One region of the Clavibacter davisi genome, then DNA from elsewhere that is predicted to be linked to it. Evidence: predicted binding sites of a transcription regulator. Region 1 holds the regulator's gene; the other holds the start of a gene.
What was found. The regulator HrcA, encoded in region 1, represses chaperone genes, less so after heat shock. The targets are predictions, from matches to a motif close to TTNGCACTCGNNNNNNNCGAGTGCNAA.
Positions count from the first base shown of each region.

Region 2: the regulator HrcA is predicted to act here: its motif matches at 4,235-4,261, upstream of ACU4ZT_RS10965 (Hsp20/alpha crystallin family protein).

Region 1 covers NZ_CP199882.1:1,715,240-1,722,204, reverse strand. Annotated here, with positions in the region: gene ACU4ZT_RS08190 (16S rRNA (uracil(1498)-N(3))-methyltransferase) at 1-177, opposite strand, end outside; gene dnaJ (molecular chaperone DnaJ) at 180-1,292, opposite strand; gene hrcA (heat-inducible transcriptional repressor HrcA) at 1,353-2,375, opposite strand; gene ACU4ZT_RS08175 (DUF4870 domain-containing protein) at 2,562-2,957, shown strand; gene ACU4ZT_RS08170 (VOC family protein) at 2,968-3,381, shown strand; gene hemW (radical SAM family heme chaperone HemW) at 3,433-4,656, opposite strand; gene ACU4ZT_RS08160 (HAD family hydrolase) at 4,718-5,419, shown strand; gene ACU4ZT_RS08155 (DUF1990 domain-containing protein) at 5,458-6,111, opposite strand; gene ACU4ZT_RS08150 (hypothetical protein) at 6,488-6,965, shown strand, end outside.
Region 2 covers NZ_CP199882.1:2,316,576-2,323,540, reverse strand. Annotated here, with positions in the region: gene ACU4ZT_RS10975 (lysine N(6)-hydroxylase/L-ornithine N(5)-oxygenase family protein) at 1-1,060, shown strand, start outside; gene ACU4ZT_RS10970 (GNAT family N-acetyltransferase) at 1,057-3,600, shown strand; gene ACU4ZT_RS10965 (Hsp20/alpha crystallin family protein) at 3,706-4,164, opposite strand; gene ACU4ZT_RS10960 (hypothetical protein) at 4,300-4,650, opposite strand; gene ACU4ZT_RS10955 (SDR family oxidoreductase) at 4,810-5,502, shown strand; gene ACU4ZT_RS10950 (MarR family winged helix-turn-helix transcriptional regulator) at 5,589-6,206, shown strand; gene ACU4ZT_RS10945 (NmrA family NAD(P)-binding protein) at 6,203-6,965, shown strand, end outside.

The DNA of each region.
Region 1 (6,965 bases):
GGTCGTGACGGTGCACGACGCGATCGTCCCGCGCCCGTCGCCGACGAGCAGGCCCTCGCCCGCGCGGATCCGGCCGACGGTGACCGCGTGGCGCGACTCCGCGGCGCCGAGCGCGACGACCCGGCCGACGGCCAGGTCACCGTCACCGAGGTCGTCCGCGAGGTGGAAGTGCGCCACGGTCAGACGTTGAGGAAGCGGTCGCGGAGCTTCTGGAAGAGGCCCTGCTGGAAGTGCGCGAGGTGGGGCGCGGGAGCCTTGTTGCGCTTCGCGAACTGCTGGATGAGGTCGCGCTCCCTGTGGTCGAGCTTCTGCGGCGTCACCACCTGGATGCCGATCTTGAGGTCGCCGCGCCCCGAGCCGCGGAGCTTCGTCACGCCGCGGCCTCGCACCGTGATGATCTCGGCGCTCTGGATGCCGGGGCGGAGCTCGAGGTCCACCGCGCCGTCGAGCGCCTCGATGCGCGCGTCGCTGCCGAGGATCGCGTCGACCATGCTCACCTCGACCGTGGCGAGCAGGTCGTCGCCGTTGCGGCTGAAGACGTCGTGGTGCGCGACCTTGATCTCCAGGTAGAGGTCGCCGTTCGGTCCGCCCGCGGGGCCGACCTCGCCGGAGCCCGGCATCTGGAGGCGGAGGCCCGTATCGACGCCGGCCGGGATGTCGACCGGCACCGTGCGGCGCGCGCGGACGCGGCCCTGGCCGGCGCACGTGGGGCAGGGGTGCGGGATGACGGTGCCGTAGCCGCGGCAGGTGCCGCAGGGGCTCGACGTCATGACGTTGCCGAGGAGCGAGCGCACCTGGCGCTGGATGCTGCCGGAGCCGCGGCAGATGTCGCACGTGACGGCGCTCGTGCCGGGCTGCGCGCAGGATCCGTGGCACGTGTCGCACACGACGGCCGTGTCGATCTCGAGGTCGCGGTGCACGCCGAAGATGACCTCCTCGAGCTCGACCTCGACGCGGAGGAGCGCGTCCTGGCCGCGCTCCTGGCGCGAGCGCGGACCGCGCCCCCCTCCGCCCTGCTGGCCGCCGAAGAACGTCTCGAAGATGTCGCCGAACCCGCCGAAGCCCTGGCCGCCGCCGCCGAACCCGGCCTGCGGGCCGAGGTCGTACTGCTGGCGCTGCTGCGGGTCGGACAGCACGTCGTACGCGTGCGTCACGAGCTTGAACCGCTCGGCGGCGTCGGGGGCGTCGTTGACGTCCGGGTGCAGCTGGCGCGCCTGCTTGCGGTACGCCTTCTTGATCTCCTCGGACGTCGCCTCGCGGCTCACGCCCAGTACTTCGTAGTGGTCAGCCACGTCGGGCCCTTCGGTGGTGATGGTCGTGGGGAACAGGGGCGGTGCGCCGGCGTGCGGGCGTCACCGCTCCTCGAGCAGGCGCGAGAGGTAGCGCGCGACCGCGCGCACCGACGCCATGTTGGTGGAGTAGTCCATGCGGGTCGGGCCCAGCACGCCGAGGCGCGCGAGCACGCCTCCCGACGAGCTGTAGCCGCTGGTGAGCACGCTCGTCTCGCCGAGCCCGAACGGGGCGTTCTCCCGCCCGATGCTCACGGAGACGCCGTGCTGGTCGGCTTCCATCTCGCCGAGCAGGCGCAGGAGCACCACCTGCTCCTCGATCGCCTCGAGGACGGGCGAGATGCTGCCCGGGAAGTCGCGCTCGGTGCGGGCGAGGTTCGCGGATCCGGCGAGCAGCAGGCGCTCCTGCCGGTTCGCGAGCACCTGCTCGACGAGCGTGCCCGCGAGAGCCGCGGCGGCGGCCCGCTGGGCGGGCTCCACCTCGTCGGCCAGGGTCTCGAGGCGTGCGGCCGCCTCGGCGAGGCCGAGACCGCCGACGGCCGCGTTCACCCGCGTGCGCATGGCCGCGAGGAACTCCTGGTCGGGATCGCCCTGGAGCTCGACGACGCGCTGCTCGACGCGGCCCGTGTCGGTGATGAGCACGGTGAGCACGCGCGTGGCCGACAGCGCGACCAGCTCGACGTGCTTCACGTGGCTCGTCGCGAGCGACGGGTACTGCACGAGCGCGACCTGGTTGGTGAGCTGCGCGAGGAGCCGCACGGTGCGCGCGAGCACGTCGTCGAGGTCGACCGACTGGCCGAGGAACACGTGGATGGCCTGGCGCTGCGCCGGGGTGAGCGGGCGCACGTCCGCGAGCTGGTCGACGAAGAGCCGGTAGCCCTTGTCCGTCGGCACGCGTCCCGAGGAGGTGTGCGGCGCCGCGATGAGCTCCTCCTCCTCGAGCAGGGCCATGTCGTTGCGGATGGTGGCGGCCGAGACGCCGAAGGCGTGGCGCTCCACGATGGACTTGGAGCCCACGGGCTCACGGGAGGACACGTAGTCCTGCACGATCACCCGGAGGACGTCGAGTCCGCGTTCCGAGACCATGGCGGCTCCCTCCTGGCACTCGTCGGTTCTGACTGCCAATCGTACCGCGTGGATCCGACGGCCCGGCATTGCCGGTCGCGCGTCGGCGGAGGTAGCGTGGTGGGGCCGGGCGAGGCCGGGCACCACCCACACGATCCCGCGCGATCCACCGGCCGTCGGCCCGTGCCGTGCACCGAGAGGCCCGCGATGTCCGCACCCGATCCCCACCCCTACGGCGCCCCCGCCCCCCTCACCCCGGGCGAGGACCGGCTGTGGGCGTCGCTGACGCACTTCCTCGCGATCCTCATCGTGCCGTCGTTCATCGTCTGGCTCGTGTTCCGGGAACGCGGTCGCTTCACGGACCAGGAGGGCAAGGAGGCGACGAACTGGACGATCAACGTCGCCGGCGTGCTCGTCATCCTCAACGTGCTCCAGGCCGTCTTCGTGGTCATCCCGTTCCTCGGGATCCTCATCTCCGTGCTGCTCGGCCTCGTGATCTTCGCGGTCGTCGTGGTCAACATCGTGTTCGCGATCATCGGCGGCGCGCGCGTGCAGGGCGGTCGGCCCTACCGCTACCCGCTCAACATCCGGTGGATCAAGTAGTCGGGGACCGATGAGCGCCAGGATCCGCCACGTCGCCGTGGACTGCCGGGACCCGCACGCGCTCTCGCTCTTCTGGGCGGGCGTCACCGGCTTCGCGGAGGATCCGGACGAGCCCAACCGCCCCGACGAGGACGCGGCGTGGCTCGGCGACCCGGTGTCGGGCCTCGGCATCATCCTGCAGCGCACGGACGCGCCGAAGACGGCGAAGAACCGGGTGCACCTCGATCTGGCGCCCGACGACCGCACGCGCGACGAGGAGGTCGACCGGGTGCTCGCCCTCGGCGCGACGCTCGTCGCCGACCGGCGGAACGCGGACGGCAGCGGGTGGGTCGTGCTCGCCGACCCGGAGGGGAACGAGTTCTGCGTGGAGCGCAGCGACGCCGAGCGCGAGGCGGGCGACGAGGTGGGCGCGGTCGTCCTCTGACCCGGCGGCGGTGCGCGCCGGCCTCGAGGAGGCGGCGGACCACGGCCCGTGTCAGTCCTCGAGGAGGCGGCGGACCACGGCGTCGGCGAGGAGCCGCCCCGACAGGGTGAGCACGAGGGTGCCCGCGAGGGCGGCGCGCGGGTCCACGAGGCCGTCGGCGATGAGCCCGGCGACCTGGCGGCGCCCCTCGACGGTGAGGGTGGGAATGGACAGGCCGTCGCGGATCCGCGCCCCGAGCAGGACCCGCTCCACCTCGCGCGTGGCGTCGTCGAGGTTCTCGCGGCCGGCGCCCGGGGAGGCGCCCGCGAGCACGCGGTCGGCGTAGGCGGCCGGGTGCTTCACGTTCCACCAGCGCACGCCGCCGACGTGGCTGTGCGCGCCGGGTCCGACGCCCCACCAGTCGTGGCCCTGCCAGTACGCGAGGTTGTGGCGGCTGCGGCGGCCGCCGCGGGCCCAGTTGCTCACCTCGTACCACTCGTAGCCGGCCTCGCCCAGCATGCGGTCGGCCAGCTCGTACATGTCGGCCTGGAGGTCCTCGTCGGGCTCGGGCACCTCGCCGCGGCGGATCTGCCGCGCGAGCTTCGTGCCGGGCTCCACGATGAGCGCGTACGCGGACAGGTGGTCGGGCTCCTGGGCGATCGCCTGCTCGAGCGAGGCGCGCCAGTCGTCGATACTCTCCCCCGGCGTGCCGTAGATGAGGTCGAGGCTCACCTCGAGCCCGGCCGCGCGGGCGCCGCGGACGACGGGCGCGATGCGGGCGGGGTCGTGCGTGCGCTCCAGCGTCGCCAGCACGCGCGGCACGGCCGACTGCATGCCGAACGAGACGCGCGTGAAGCCGCCCGCCGCGAGGGCCGCGAGGTAGGCGTCGTCGACGCTGTCGGGGTTCGCCTCGGTCGTGACCTCGGCGCCCTCCGCGATGCCCCACGTCTCGCGCACGGCGTCGAGCATCCGCACCAGGTCCTCCACCGGCAGGAGGGTGGGCGTGCCGCCGCCGAGGAACACGGTGGAGGCGGGCCGTGCGGGTACGCCGGAGTCGCGGAGGGCGGATCCGGCGAACCGCACCTCCTGCACGGCCTGCGACGCGTAGTCCGACTGCTTCACGCCCCGGAGCTCGGGCGCCGTGTAGGTGTTGAAGTCGCAGTAGCCGCAGCGCACGCGGCAGAACGGCACGTGCAGGTAGACGCCGAACGCGCGCTCGTCGGCGCCCGCGGACGCGGAGGCGGGCAGCAGGCCGTCGGCGGGGGCGGGATCGGCGAGGGGCAGGGCGGACGGCATCCGTCCATCATCCCCCGGCGCGGAGGCCGGTCCGTGCAGCGGCCTCCGGCAGGATGGGCGCATGACCGACGCCCCCACGCCCCGGCCCCTCCACGTCCTCTGGGACGTCGACGGCACGCTCCTCCACAACAGCCCGCGCTCCGGCAGCATGTACCACCGCGCGATCGAGCTGGCCGCGGGCGAGCCGCTCGTGGACCGCACGGTGCACGCGCACGGCAAGACCGACGGGCAGATCATCTGGGAGACCCTGGACGTCTACGGCCTGCCCGAGTCGCTGCACGCGCCGGTCCGTCAGCACCTCGAGGAGCTGTCGCGGGTCGAGCACTACGGTCCTGGCCGCCGCACCGTGCCGGTCGGCGTCCCCGAGCTCGTGGCCGACGTGGCGGCACGCGGCTGGGTGAACGCGCTCCTCACGGGCAACTCGCCGCTCCGCGCCCGGTACAAGCTCGACGGCGCCGGGCTCGACGTCGGCCTGTTCGACTGGGACGCGTCCGCGTTCGGGCACGAGGCCCGGATCCGCAGCGACCTCACCCGGCGGGCGGCCGCCGAGCTGGCCGGCGCGCCCGTCGTGATCATCGGCGACACCCCCGCGGACGGCGTCGCCGCGGAGGCGGCGGGCTTCCCGTTCGTCGCGGTGGCGACGGGGGCGTATGACGTGGACGCGCTGCGGGCCCCGGACGCGCACGCGGCGCTCGTGGTGCCGGACCTCCGGGCCGGGCGCGACGAGGTGCTCGCGTTCCTGGACGGACTCGCCGCGCGCTGATCCCGGCACCCGAGGGGCGGAGCACGCGGCGCCGCGGATCAGGCCGAGGCGACCGCCGGGTGCAGCGAGCGCAGGTACCTGCGCGTGAAGATCCCCTGCACGACGCGGAGGACGGGGCTCGCCAGCCGCAGCGGCCACGAGGCCGGGCGGGAGAAGACGCGGAGGGTGAGCCACACGCTGCCGTCGGGCTCCCGGGAGACGAGGAACGCCTCCTCGCCGCTGAACGGGTGGCCGGGCAGCGTGCCGTAGGCGAAGCCGACGCGGTCGGCCTCCTCGACGGTGTAGACGACGCGCACCGGCGCCTCCGGGTGGAACGGCCCGAACGGCATGCGCAGCACGGCCGAGGTCCCCGACGTGATCCACGCGGTCCCGTCGTCGCCGTACAGCGCCTCGCGCGGGCGGTCGGCGGGCACCTGGGGCACCCCGTCCTCGTCGAACTCCAGTCCGCGGTAGCCGGGCTCGTCCGGCACCTCCTGCTCGATGCGCGTGACGTCGATCCCGCTGCCGCGCTGCACCCCCCAGGTCATGAGGAGGGCGACGGCCTGCTCGAAGCGCTCGTCGCCGCTGCCGAGCCGGGCGCTCGCCTCGGCGGGGCGGTAGCCCTCGGGCGGGTAGGTCATGAGATCGACGGCCTGGGTGCCGCCGACGGAGCCGTACGTGACGGCGGTCGCGGTGTAGGTGCTGCGGCGCATGAGGATCAGACTACGGCGTGCCGCTGGACGTCCCGGCCGACGCCGGGCGGACCGCTGCGGAGCGGAGCCGAGCCGGTGCTCCGAGCCATCGCCGGATGCGCCGCGGCGCGTGCCGCCAGCATGGACGAGCCCCCGTCCGAGGGCTCTCGGTGCCCCCGGGCGGGGGCTCGGACCCTCGACGTCATCCCTCCGGATGAGGATCCTGACGACGCCGTCATCCCCGCGATGCAGGGGCCCGAGGACCGTCACCGGATCGTGATCCGAACGCGAGCGGCCGTCCTCCGCGGACCCCTAGCCTTCAGTCGGCGCCGGGCCTCCCGAGCGTCGCGCATCCCCCTCTCCCGACGCTCGTCGTCGGTCCTCGGAAGGTCCTCCCGTGCTCCGCTCCCTCACCGCCCTCGCCGTCGCCGGCTCTCTCGCCGTCGCCGGAGTCGCCGTCGCGACCCCCGCCTCCGCGGCCGCCGGCGGCACGTTCTACTCCGTGCCCTACGACTCCTCGCTCTTCCAGGTGACGACGGTCGCCGGGCGCGCCGAGGCGCAGCCCGCGTCCTTCGAGACGTGGCGCGCCGCCGGCTTCCCGGCGCCGCAGCCCGCCGCCACGCAGTACGTGCGCTTCACGTGGGAGTCGACCGTCCAGGCCGACAGCACCGCGGGCGACGCGGCGTTCTCGGTCTCGTTGACCTCCGCCGAGTGGCGGCGCGCCGGGTCCCCGACGCCCCGTACGGACCGCCTCCCGGCCGCGTCGAGCATCCTGCAGTACTCCGGATCGGGCGAGCTCTTCGTCGTGGAGTCCGAGTCCTCCTTCACCGACGACCCCGGATACCACCAGCTGACCTTCGCCGAGTACGCGCACC
Region 2 (6,965 bases), 600 kb from region 1:
GTACTGCCGGTGGGCGGCGGAGCGCGCGCGGGGGATCGAGCTCGATCGCGACGTGCGGGCGATCCGCTACGACGAGGCCGCGGGCGCGTACGTCGTCGAGTCGGTCGACTCCGCGGGCGGCGCGCACGTGCACCGCGGACGGAACCTCGTGGTCGGTGTGGGCACCCCGCCGTGGCTGCCCGAGGCCGTGCGCGACCTCCCGGGCGTCGTGCACAGCTCCGGCTACCTCGGCGCCAAGGACGCGCTGCAGGAGCGGGATGCGATCACGGTCGTCGGCAGCGGGCAGAGCGCCGCCGAGATCTACCGCGACCTCCTCGAGGACGTGGACTCCCGCGGGTACCGGATCGACTGGATCACGCGCTCGCCCCGGTTCTTCCCGCTCGAGTACACGCGGCTCACGCTCGAGATGACGAGCCCGGAGTACAGCGACCACTTCTTCGGCCTGCCCGCGGAGGCCCGCGACGTGCTCCTGCGCGAGCAGCGGAACCTCTACAAGGGGATCGACTCCGAGCTCATCGACGACGTCTTCCACACGCTCTACCGGAAGCGGCTCGCCTTCGACGCGCTGCGGGCGGAGGGGCGGCTGGCGCACGGCGGCGACGCAGGATCCGGCGTGCCGACGCGGCTGCTCACCAACGCGGAGGTCGTCTCGTCCCGGGCGACGCCGGACGGCGGCGCGGTCCTCGGGCTCCGGCATGCGGAGACGGGCGCCGAGCGCGAGTGGCCGACGGGCGCGGTGATCATGGCGAGCGGGTACGACGCACAGGCCCCGCGGATCCTCGACGGGCTCGGCGACCGCGTGCACCGTGACGCGCGCGGCCGGCTCGACGTGGCACGCGAGCACACGGTCGACGACGCCGGCACGCTCTTCGTGCAGAACGCGGAGGTGCACACGCACGGCTTCGTGGCGCCCGACCTCGGGATGACGGCGCACCGCAACTCGCGGATCCTGCGCGCCATCACGGGCCGCGAGACGTACGCGGTGGAGGAGCGGATCGCGTTCCAGGAGTTCGGGCTGCCGGACGACGCGCCCACGGCCGGATCGGGGGTGCTCGCGTGAGCGCGCCCGCGCCCGCGCCCGCCTCGACCGCCGCACCCGACGCGGACGCCGCGGCCGGAGCGGACCTCGGGGCCGAGCCCCGCAACGGGCTCGACATGCGCCCGCTCGATCCCGACGGCGACGCCGCCCTCGTGCACGCCTGGGTCACCGCACCGCGCGCCCGCTTCTGGCAGATGGAGCACGCGACCCTCGACGACGTGCGGGCCGAGTACCGGTCCATCGCGGCGGATCCGCGGCGCGAGGCCTGGATCGGCCTCCACGACGGCGTCCCCGCGTTCCTCGTGGAGGCGTACGACCCGGCCGACGACCCCATCGGCGCGCACCTGGATCCGCTCCCCGGCGACCGCGGGATGCACCTGCTCGTCGCCCCGCCGGCCGGCGACCCGCTGCCCGGGTTCACGACCGCGGTCATGCGGCACGTCGTCGCGCACCTGCTCCGGGACCCGGCCGTGGAGCGCCTCGTCGTCGAGCCCGACGTCCGGAACACCCGGATCCAGCGCCTCAACGAGCTCGTCGGCTTCCGGCCGCTCCGGGTCGTCGACCTCGGCGCCAAGCACGCGCTCCTCAGCGTCGCCACGCGCGACGACGCCCTCCCGCACGCCACCCCCACGGACGGACACGCCATGACCCTCACCCACGACCGCTCCCTCGACACCCACCCCGAGTCCCGGCCGGCTGCCGCGTCGAGGACCTCCGAGCCGGATCCGCGCGTCCACCCCGCCGCGCACCTCCGTCCCGACGCCTGGGCCGCCGCCACGCGCCACCTCGTGCGCAAGGCGCTCGCCGAGTTCGCCCACGAGCTGCTCGTCGAGCCCGAGCGCGTGGATCCGGAGCGGGCACCCGGCGCACCCCGCACGCCGCACGACCCGCGCGCCTGGGCCGACTACCGCGTCGCGAGCGCCGACGGCCGCAGCGCGTACGCGTACCGGGCCAGGATCCTCGAGCTCGACCACTGGGACGTCGACGAGGCGAGCATCCGCCGCACGGTCGACGGCGAGCCCGCGGCCCTCGACGCCATCGACCTGGTGCTCGACCTCCGCGACCGCCTCGGCATCACCGACGAGGTGCTGCCGGTCTACCTCGACGAGATCCAGAGCACGCTCTCGGCCGCCGCGTTCTCGAGACTCCGCGACGTGCCCGACGCCCGCGGCCTCCTCACCGCGTCCTACGCCGAGGTCGAGTCGACGATGGACGAGGGCCACCCCTGCTTCGTCGCGACCAACGGCCGCATCGGCTTCGACCTCGACGACCACGACCGGTACGCGCCCGAGGCGGGGGAGGACGTGCGGATCCTCTGGCTCGCCGTGCACGAGCGCCTCGCGCACTTCGCCTCGGTCGACGGCCTCGACCGGGAGGCGTTCCTCGACGCGGAGCTCGGCCCGGTCGTCCGCGGGCGGTTCCGCGCGCGGATGGCGGACCACGGCATCGACCCGGCGGAGCGCGTCCTCGTGCCCGTGCACCCCTGGCAGTGGGAGAACGTCGTCACGGTCACCTTCGCCGGCCTGATCGCGACGCGCGACATCGTGCTCCTCGGCACGGGCGACGACGAGTACGGCGCCCAGCAGTCGATCCGCACGTGGGCGAACCGCACGACCCCGGAACGCTGCTACGTGAAGACGTCGCTGTCGATCCTCAACATGGGGTTCACGCGCGGGCTGTCGCCGGCCTACATGGCGGTCACCCCGGCGATCAACGACTGGGTGCACGCGCTCGTGACGGGCGACGACGAGTTCGCGCGCCTCGGCTTCGGGATCCTCCGCGAGGTCGCGTCCGTCGGCGTGCGCGACGCCCGGGTCGACTCGGCGCTGCCGCCCGGGCACTCCCACGGCAAGATGCTGTCGGCGCTCTGGCGCGAGTCGCCCGTCCCGGGTCTCGCCGAGGGCGAGCGGCTGATGAGCATGACGAGCCTGCTGCACGTGGACGCGGAAGGGTCGAGCGTGCTGGACGCGCTCATCGACGCGTCCGGGATCGGCGCCGCGGCGTGGATCCGCCGCTGGCTCGACGCCTACCTCGTGCCGCTCGCGCACGCGCTGATCGCGCACGACCTCGCGTTCATGCCGCACGGCGAGAACGTGATCCTCGTGCTCCGCGACCACGTCGTCGTCCGCGTGCTGATGAAGGACATCGCCGAGGAGGTCGCCCTCTTCGACATGGAGCGCGAGCTCCCGGAGGACGTGCGGCGGATCCGCATGGAGATCCCCGAGGACGAGCGCACCCTCACGGTCTTCACCGACGTGATGGACGGGTTCCTGCGGTTCGCGGCCGCGCTCGTCGAGGACCGCGACGACCTCGGCCCCGACGGCCTGTGGCGCGTCGCGGCGGAGGCGCTCGCCGACCACGAGCGTGCGCACCCGGAGCTCGCGGAGCGCTTCTCCCGGTTCGACCTGTTCACGCCGTCGTTCGACCGCTCGTGCCTCAACCGGCTGCAGCTGCGCGACAACCGGCGGATGGTGGACCTCCAGGCGCCGGTGATGCAGATCCACGGCTCGCTGCGCAATCCGCTCGCGATCCACGCGGGGCTGCGGCCGCGGATCGGCTGACGCGTCGGGCCGGCCGGGCACGCGCCCGGACGCGAGAGGAGCCGCCGCCCGCGGGTGCGGACGACGGCTCCTCGTCGTGTGCGGCGCCTCACGCGCCCGGGCGGATCAGCTCGCGGCGTGCGCGCCCTGCTCCACCGTCAGCGTGCGGCCCTCCTGGCCCTGCGGCTCGTCGGACGTGACCGCGATCTTGCGCGGCTTCGCCCGCTCGCTCACCGGGATGGTGACGCTGAGCACGCCGTTGGCGTAGTGCGCCGAGATGCGCTCGGTGTCGATGCCCTGGCCGAGCGTGAGCTGGCGGAGGAACGTGCCGGCCACGCGCTCGCGCGTCAGCCAGCGGACGTTCTGGTCGCCGGCGAGAGTTCGCTCAGCGCGGATGGTCAGCAGCTGGCCGTCCACGTCGATGTCGACCGAGCCCGGGTCGATGCCCGGGAGGTCGGCGGCCAGCACGTAGGTGTCGCCCTCGCGGTGCAGGTCGATGGGCATCGGCCGGTTCGCCTGGCGGGTCTCGGCCAGCGCGCCCATCGCGCGGTCCAACTCGCGGAACGGATCGAAGGTCATGTTCATGCTCGACTCCTCTGATGATCTGCGGTGATGATCTCCGGGGTTGAGCCCCCTCGGCTCAACTGCGTTCAGATTAGCACTCGGGGTGGGGGAGTGCCAAGGCGTTCGCCGAGGGCGAATACCGCTCTCATCACCGGTTCAGGCGCGTCGGCGCAGGTCGCGCTCCATGCGGCCGATGAGCGTCCAGACCGCACGCGAGAGGTCCGGGTGCTCGAGCGCGATGGCGCGCAGCAGCCCGTACTCGAAGCGCGCGACCACGCCCGGCTCGGCCGACGGGTGCCGCACGCGGGCGAGCTCCTCGGCCATCCCGTCGGCCTCGAGCGCGTCCTGGCGGAGGGTCGCGACCACGTGCTCGTCCACGGTCGGCAGCTGCGGGATGACCTCCCAGGGGTCGTCGCCGTTCCGGCAGCGGTGCTCGATCACGGCGTCCAGCTCGTCGCGGGCCTCCTGGCGCAGCACCTCGAGGCTGGCGGGGAAGCGGGCGTGCACGGGCGGATCCTCTCGGGCGGCGGGCCGCCGGGCGGCGGGCCTCTTCACGCTACGTCATGGTGCGGAGCGCTCCCGACCCGTCGCGTTCCGCGGCCAGCCGCGGCCGTCGCGGGCCCGGCGCCCGTCGGTAGCCTGGAGGACCGCGACCCAGGAGGATCCATGACCGACCACGCCCGCCCCGTCGCCCTCGTCACGGGAGCCACCCGCGGCATCGGCCGCGCCGTCGCGGAGGACCTCGCCCGCACCCACCGCGTGATCGTGCACGGCCGCGACCGCGCCGCCGTCGACGCGCTCGCCGCCTCCCTGCCCGACGCGGTCGGCTGGCCGGCCGACCTCGCCGCGGGCGGCCTCGCCGGCCTCGTGCCGGCCCTCGACCGCCTCGACGTGCTCGTGCACTCCGCCGGCGTGATCGGCGGCGACGCCGTGGCCGAGACGCCCGTCGACGAGTGGCGCCGCGTCTTCGAGGTCAACGTCTTCGCCGTCGCGGAGGTGACGCGCGTGCTGCTGCCCGCGCTCCGGGCGGCCCGCGGGCAGGTCGTGCTCGTCAACTCCGGATCCGGCTTCACGGCCAACCCCACGGGCGGCGTGTACGCGGGATCCAAGTTCGCCCTCCGCGCGCTCGGCGACGCCCTGCGCGAGGAGGAGCGACCGCACGGCGTGCGCGTCTCGAGCGTGCACCCCGGACGCGTCGCCACCGACATGCAACGTGAGCTCCGCGCCAAGGAGGGCGGGGAGTACGACGAGACGCGGTACCTCGAGCCCGCGTCGGTCGCGCGCGCCGTGCGCCTCGTGGTCGACCAGACGCGCGACGGCACGCTCGAGTCGGTGTCGCTGCGGCCGTTCGGCGGCTGAGCCGGGGGCGGTGCTGCGCGCCGGCCATCCATCGCGCGCGAAGATCGTATTTGCAAAAGACGATCTTCTGGGGGTACGTTCTCCCCATGACCTCCTCCTCCTCCGCGACCCGCGACCGCGCCGACCACGACCCCGACGTGGACGCGTCCGGCATCGACTGGGGCTCCGGCGGCATCGAGACGCAGTTCGGCTGGTCCATCCAGGCCGTCTACCAGGGCTTCGTGCGCACGGCGCAGACCGCCGTCGCGGACGTGCCGGGCGGCCCGCGCGGGTACCAGGTGCTCGTCGCGATCACCACGGAGGAGCCGTCGTCGCAGCTCGCGCTCGCGCAGCGCCTCGGCATCGACAAGACTCAGATGACGTACGTGATCGACGCGCTCGCCGCGGGCGGGCACGTCGAGCGGCAGCCGCACCCGCGCGACCGGCGGGTCCGCCAGGTCGTCGCGACGGACGCCGGACGCGCCCTGCTGGCGACGGCCCGCATCGCGCTCGGCGAGGTCGAGGACGGCCTGATGCGCGACCTCGCCCCGGCCGAGCGCACGGCCTTCCGGCGTCTCCTCGCCCGCGTAGCCGTCGGCATCGGCGAGGCCGCGGGCCCCGCCGCCGAGCAGTCGGACGTGGCGCGCCTCGAGCAGCCCGTCGCGGCCCCCCATCGTTCGCGCCGACCGGCGCGCCGCACCCCCCGAGACGGAGAACACTCGTGACCACCTCTTCCCCCGCATCCGCATCCGGCCCCGTCGTCGTGGCTGGCGCCACCGGCGACATCGGCCGCCGCATCGTCCGCGAGCTCCTCGCGGCGGGCGCGCGCGTCCGCGTGCTCACCCGCCCCGGCAGCAACGCCGCCCGGGACGCGTGGGGCGATGACCCGCGCGTCGAGGTCGTCGAGGCGGCGTACACGGACCGGGCCGCGCTGATCCGCGGGGTCGACGGCGCGCGCGTCGTCGTCTCCGCCGTGAGCGGCGCCCGTGCCGTGATCGTCGGGGCGCAGCGCGCGCTGCTGGCCGCGACCGTCGCCGCCGGGGTCCCGCGCTTCATCCCGTCGGACTACTCCGCCGACTACCGCCGCGTCACCCCCGGCAGCAACCGCAACTTCGAGCTGCGGCGCGAGTTCTCGGCCGACCTCGACGCGGCGCCCGTGCGCGCGACCTCGGTGTTCATCGGCGCCTTCGCCGACATGCTCACCGGCCAGGCGCCCATCGTGCTGTTCGACCGGCGCCGCGTCCTCTACTGGTCGTCCGCCGACCAGGTGCTCGACTTCACGACCAAGGACGACACGGCGCGCGTGGTCGCGCTCGTCGCCCTCGACGACGACGCGCCCCGCGCGGTCGAGGTCGCGGGCGACCGGGTCACGGCGCGCGACCTCGCGCGCATCATGACCGAGGTCACCGGCACGCCGTTCGCGCTGCAGTGGGCGGGATCCACGGGCGTCCTCGCCACCGCGAGCAAGGCGATGCGCCGCCTCG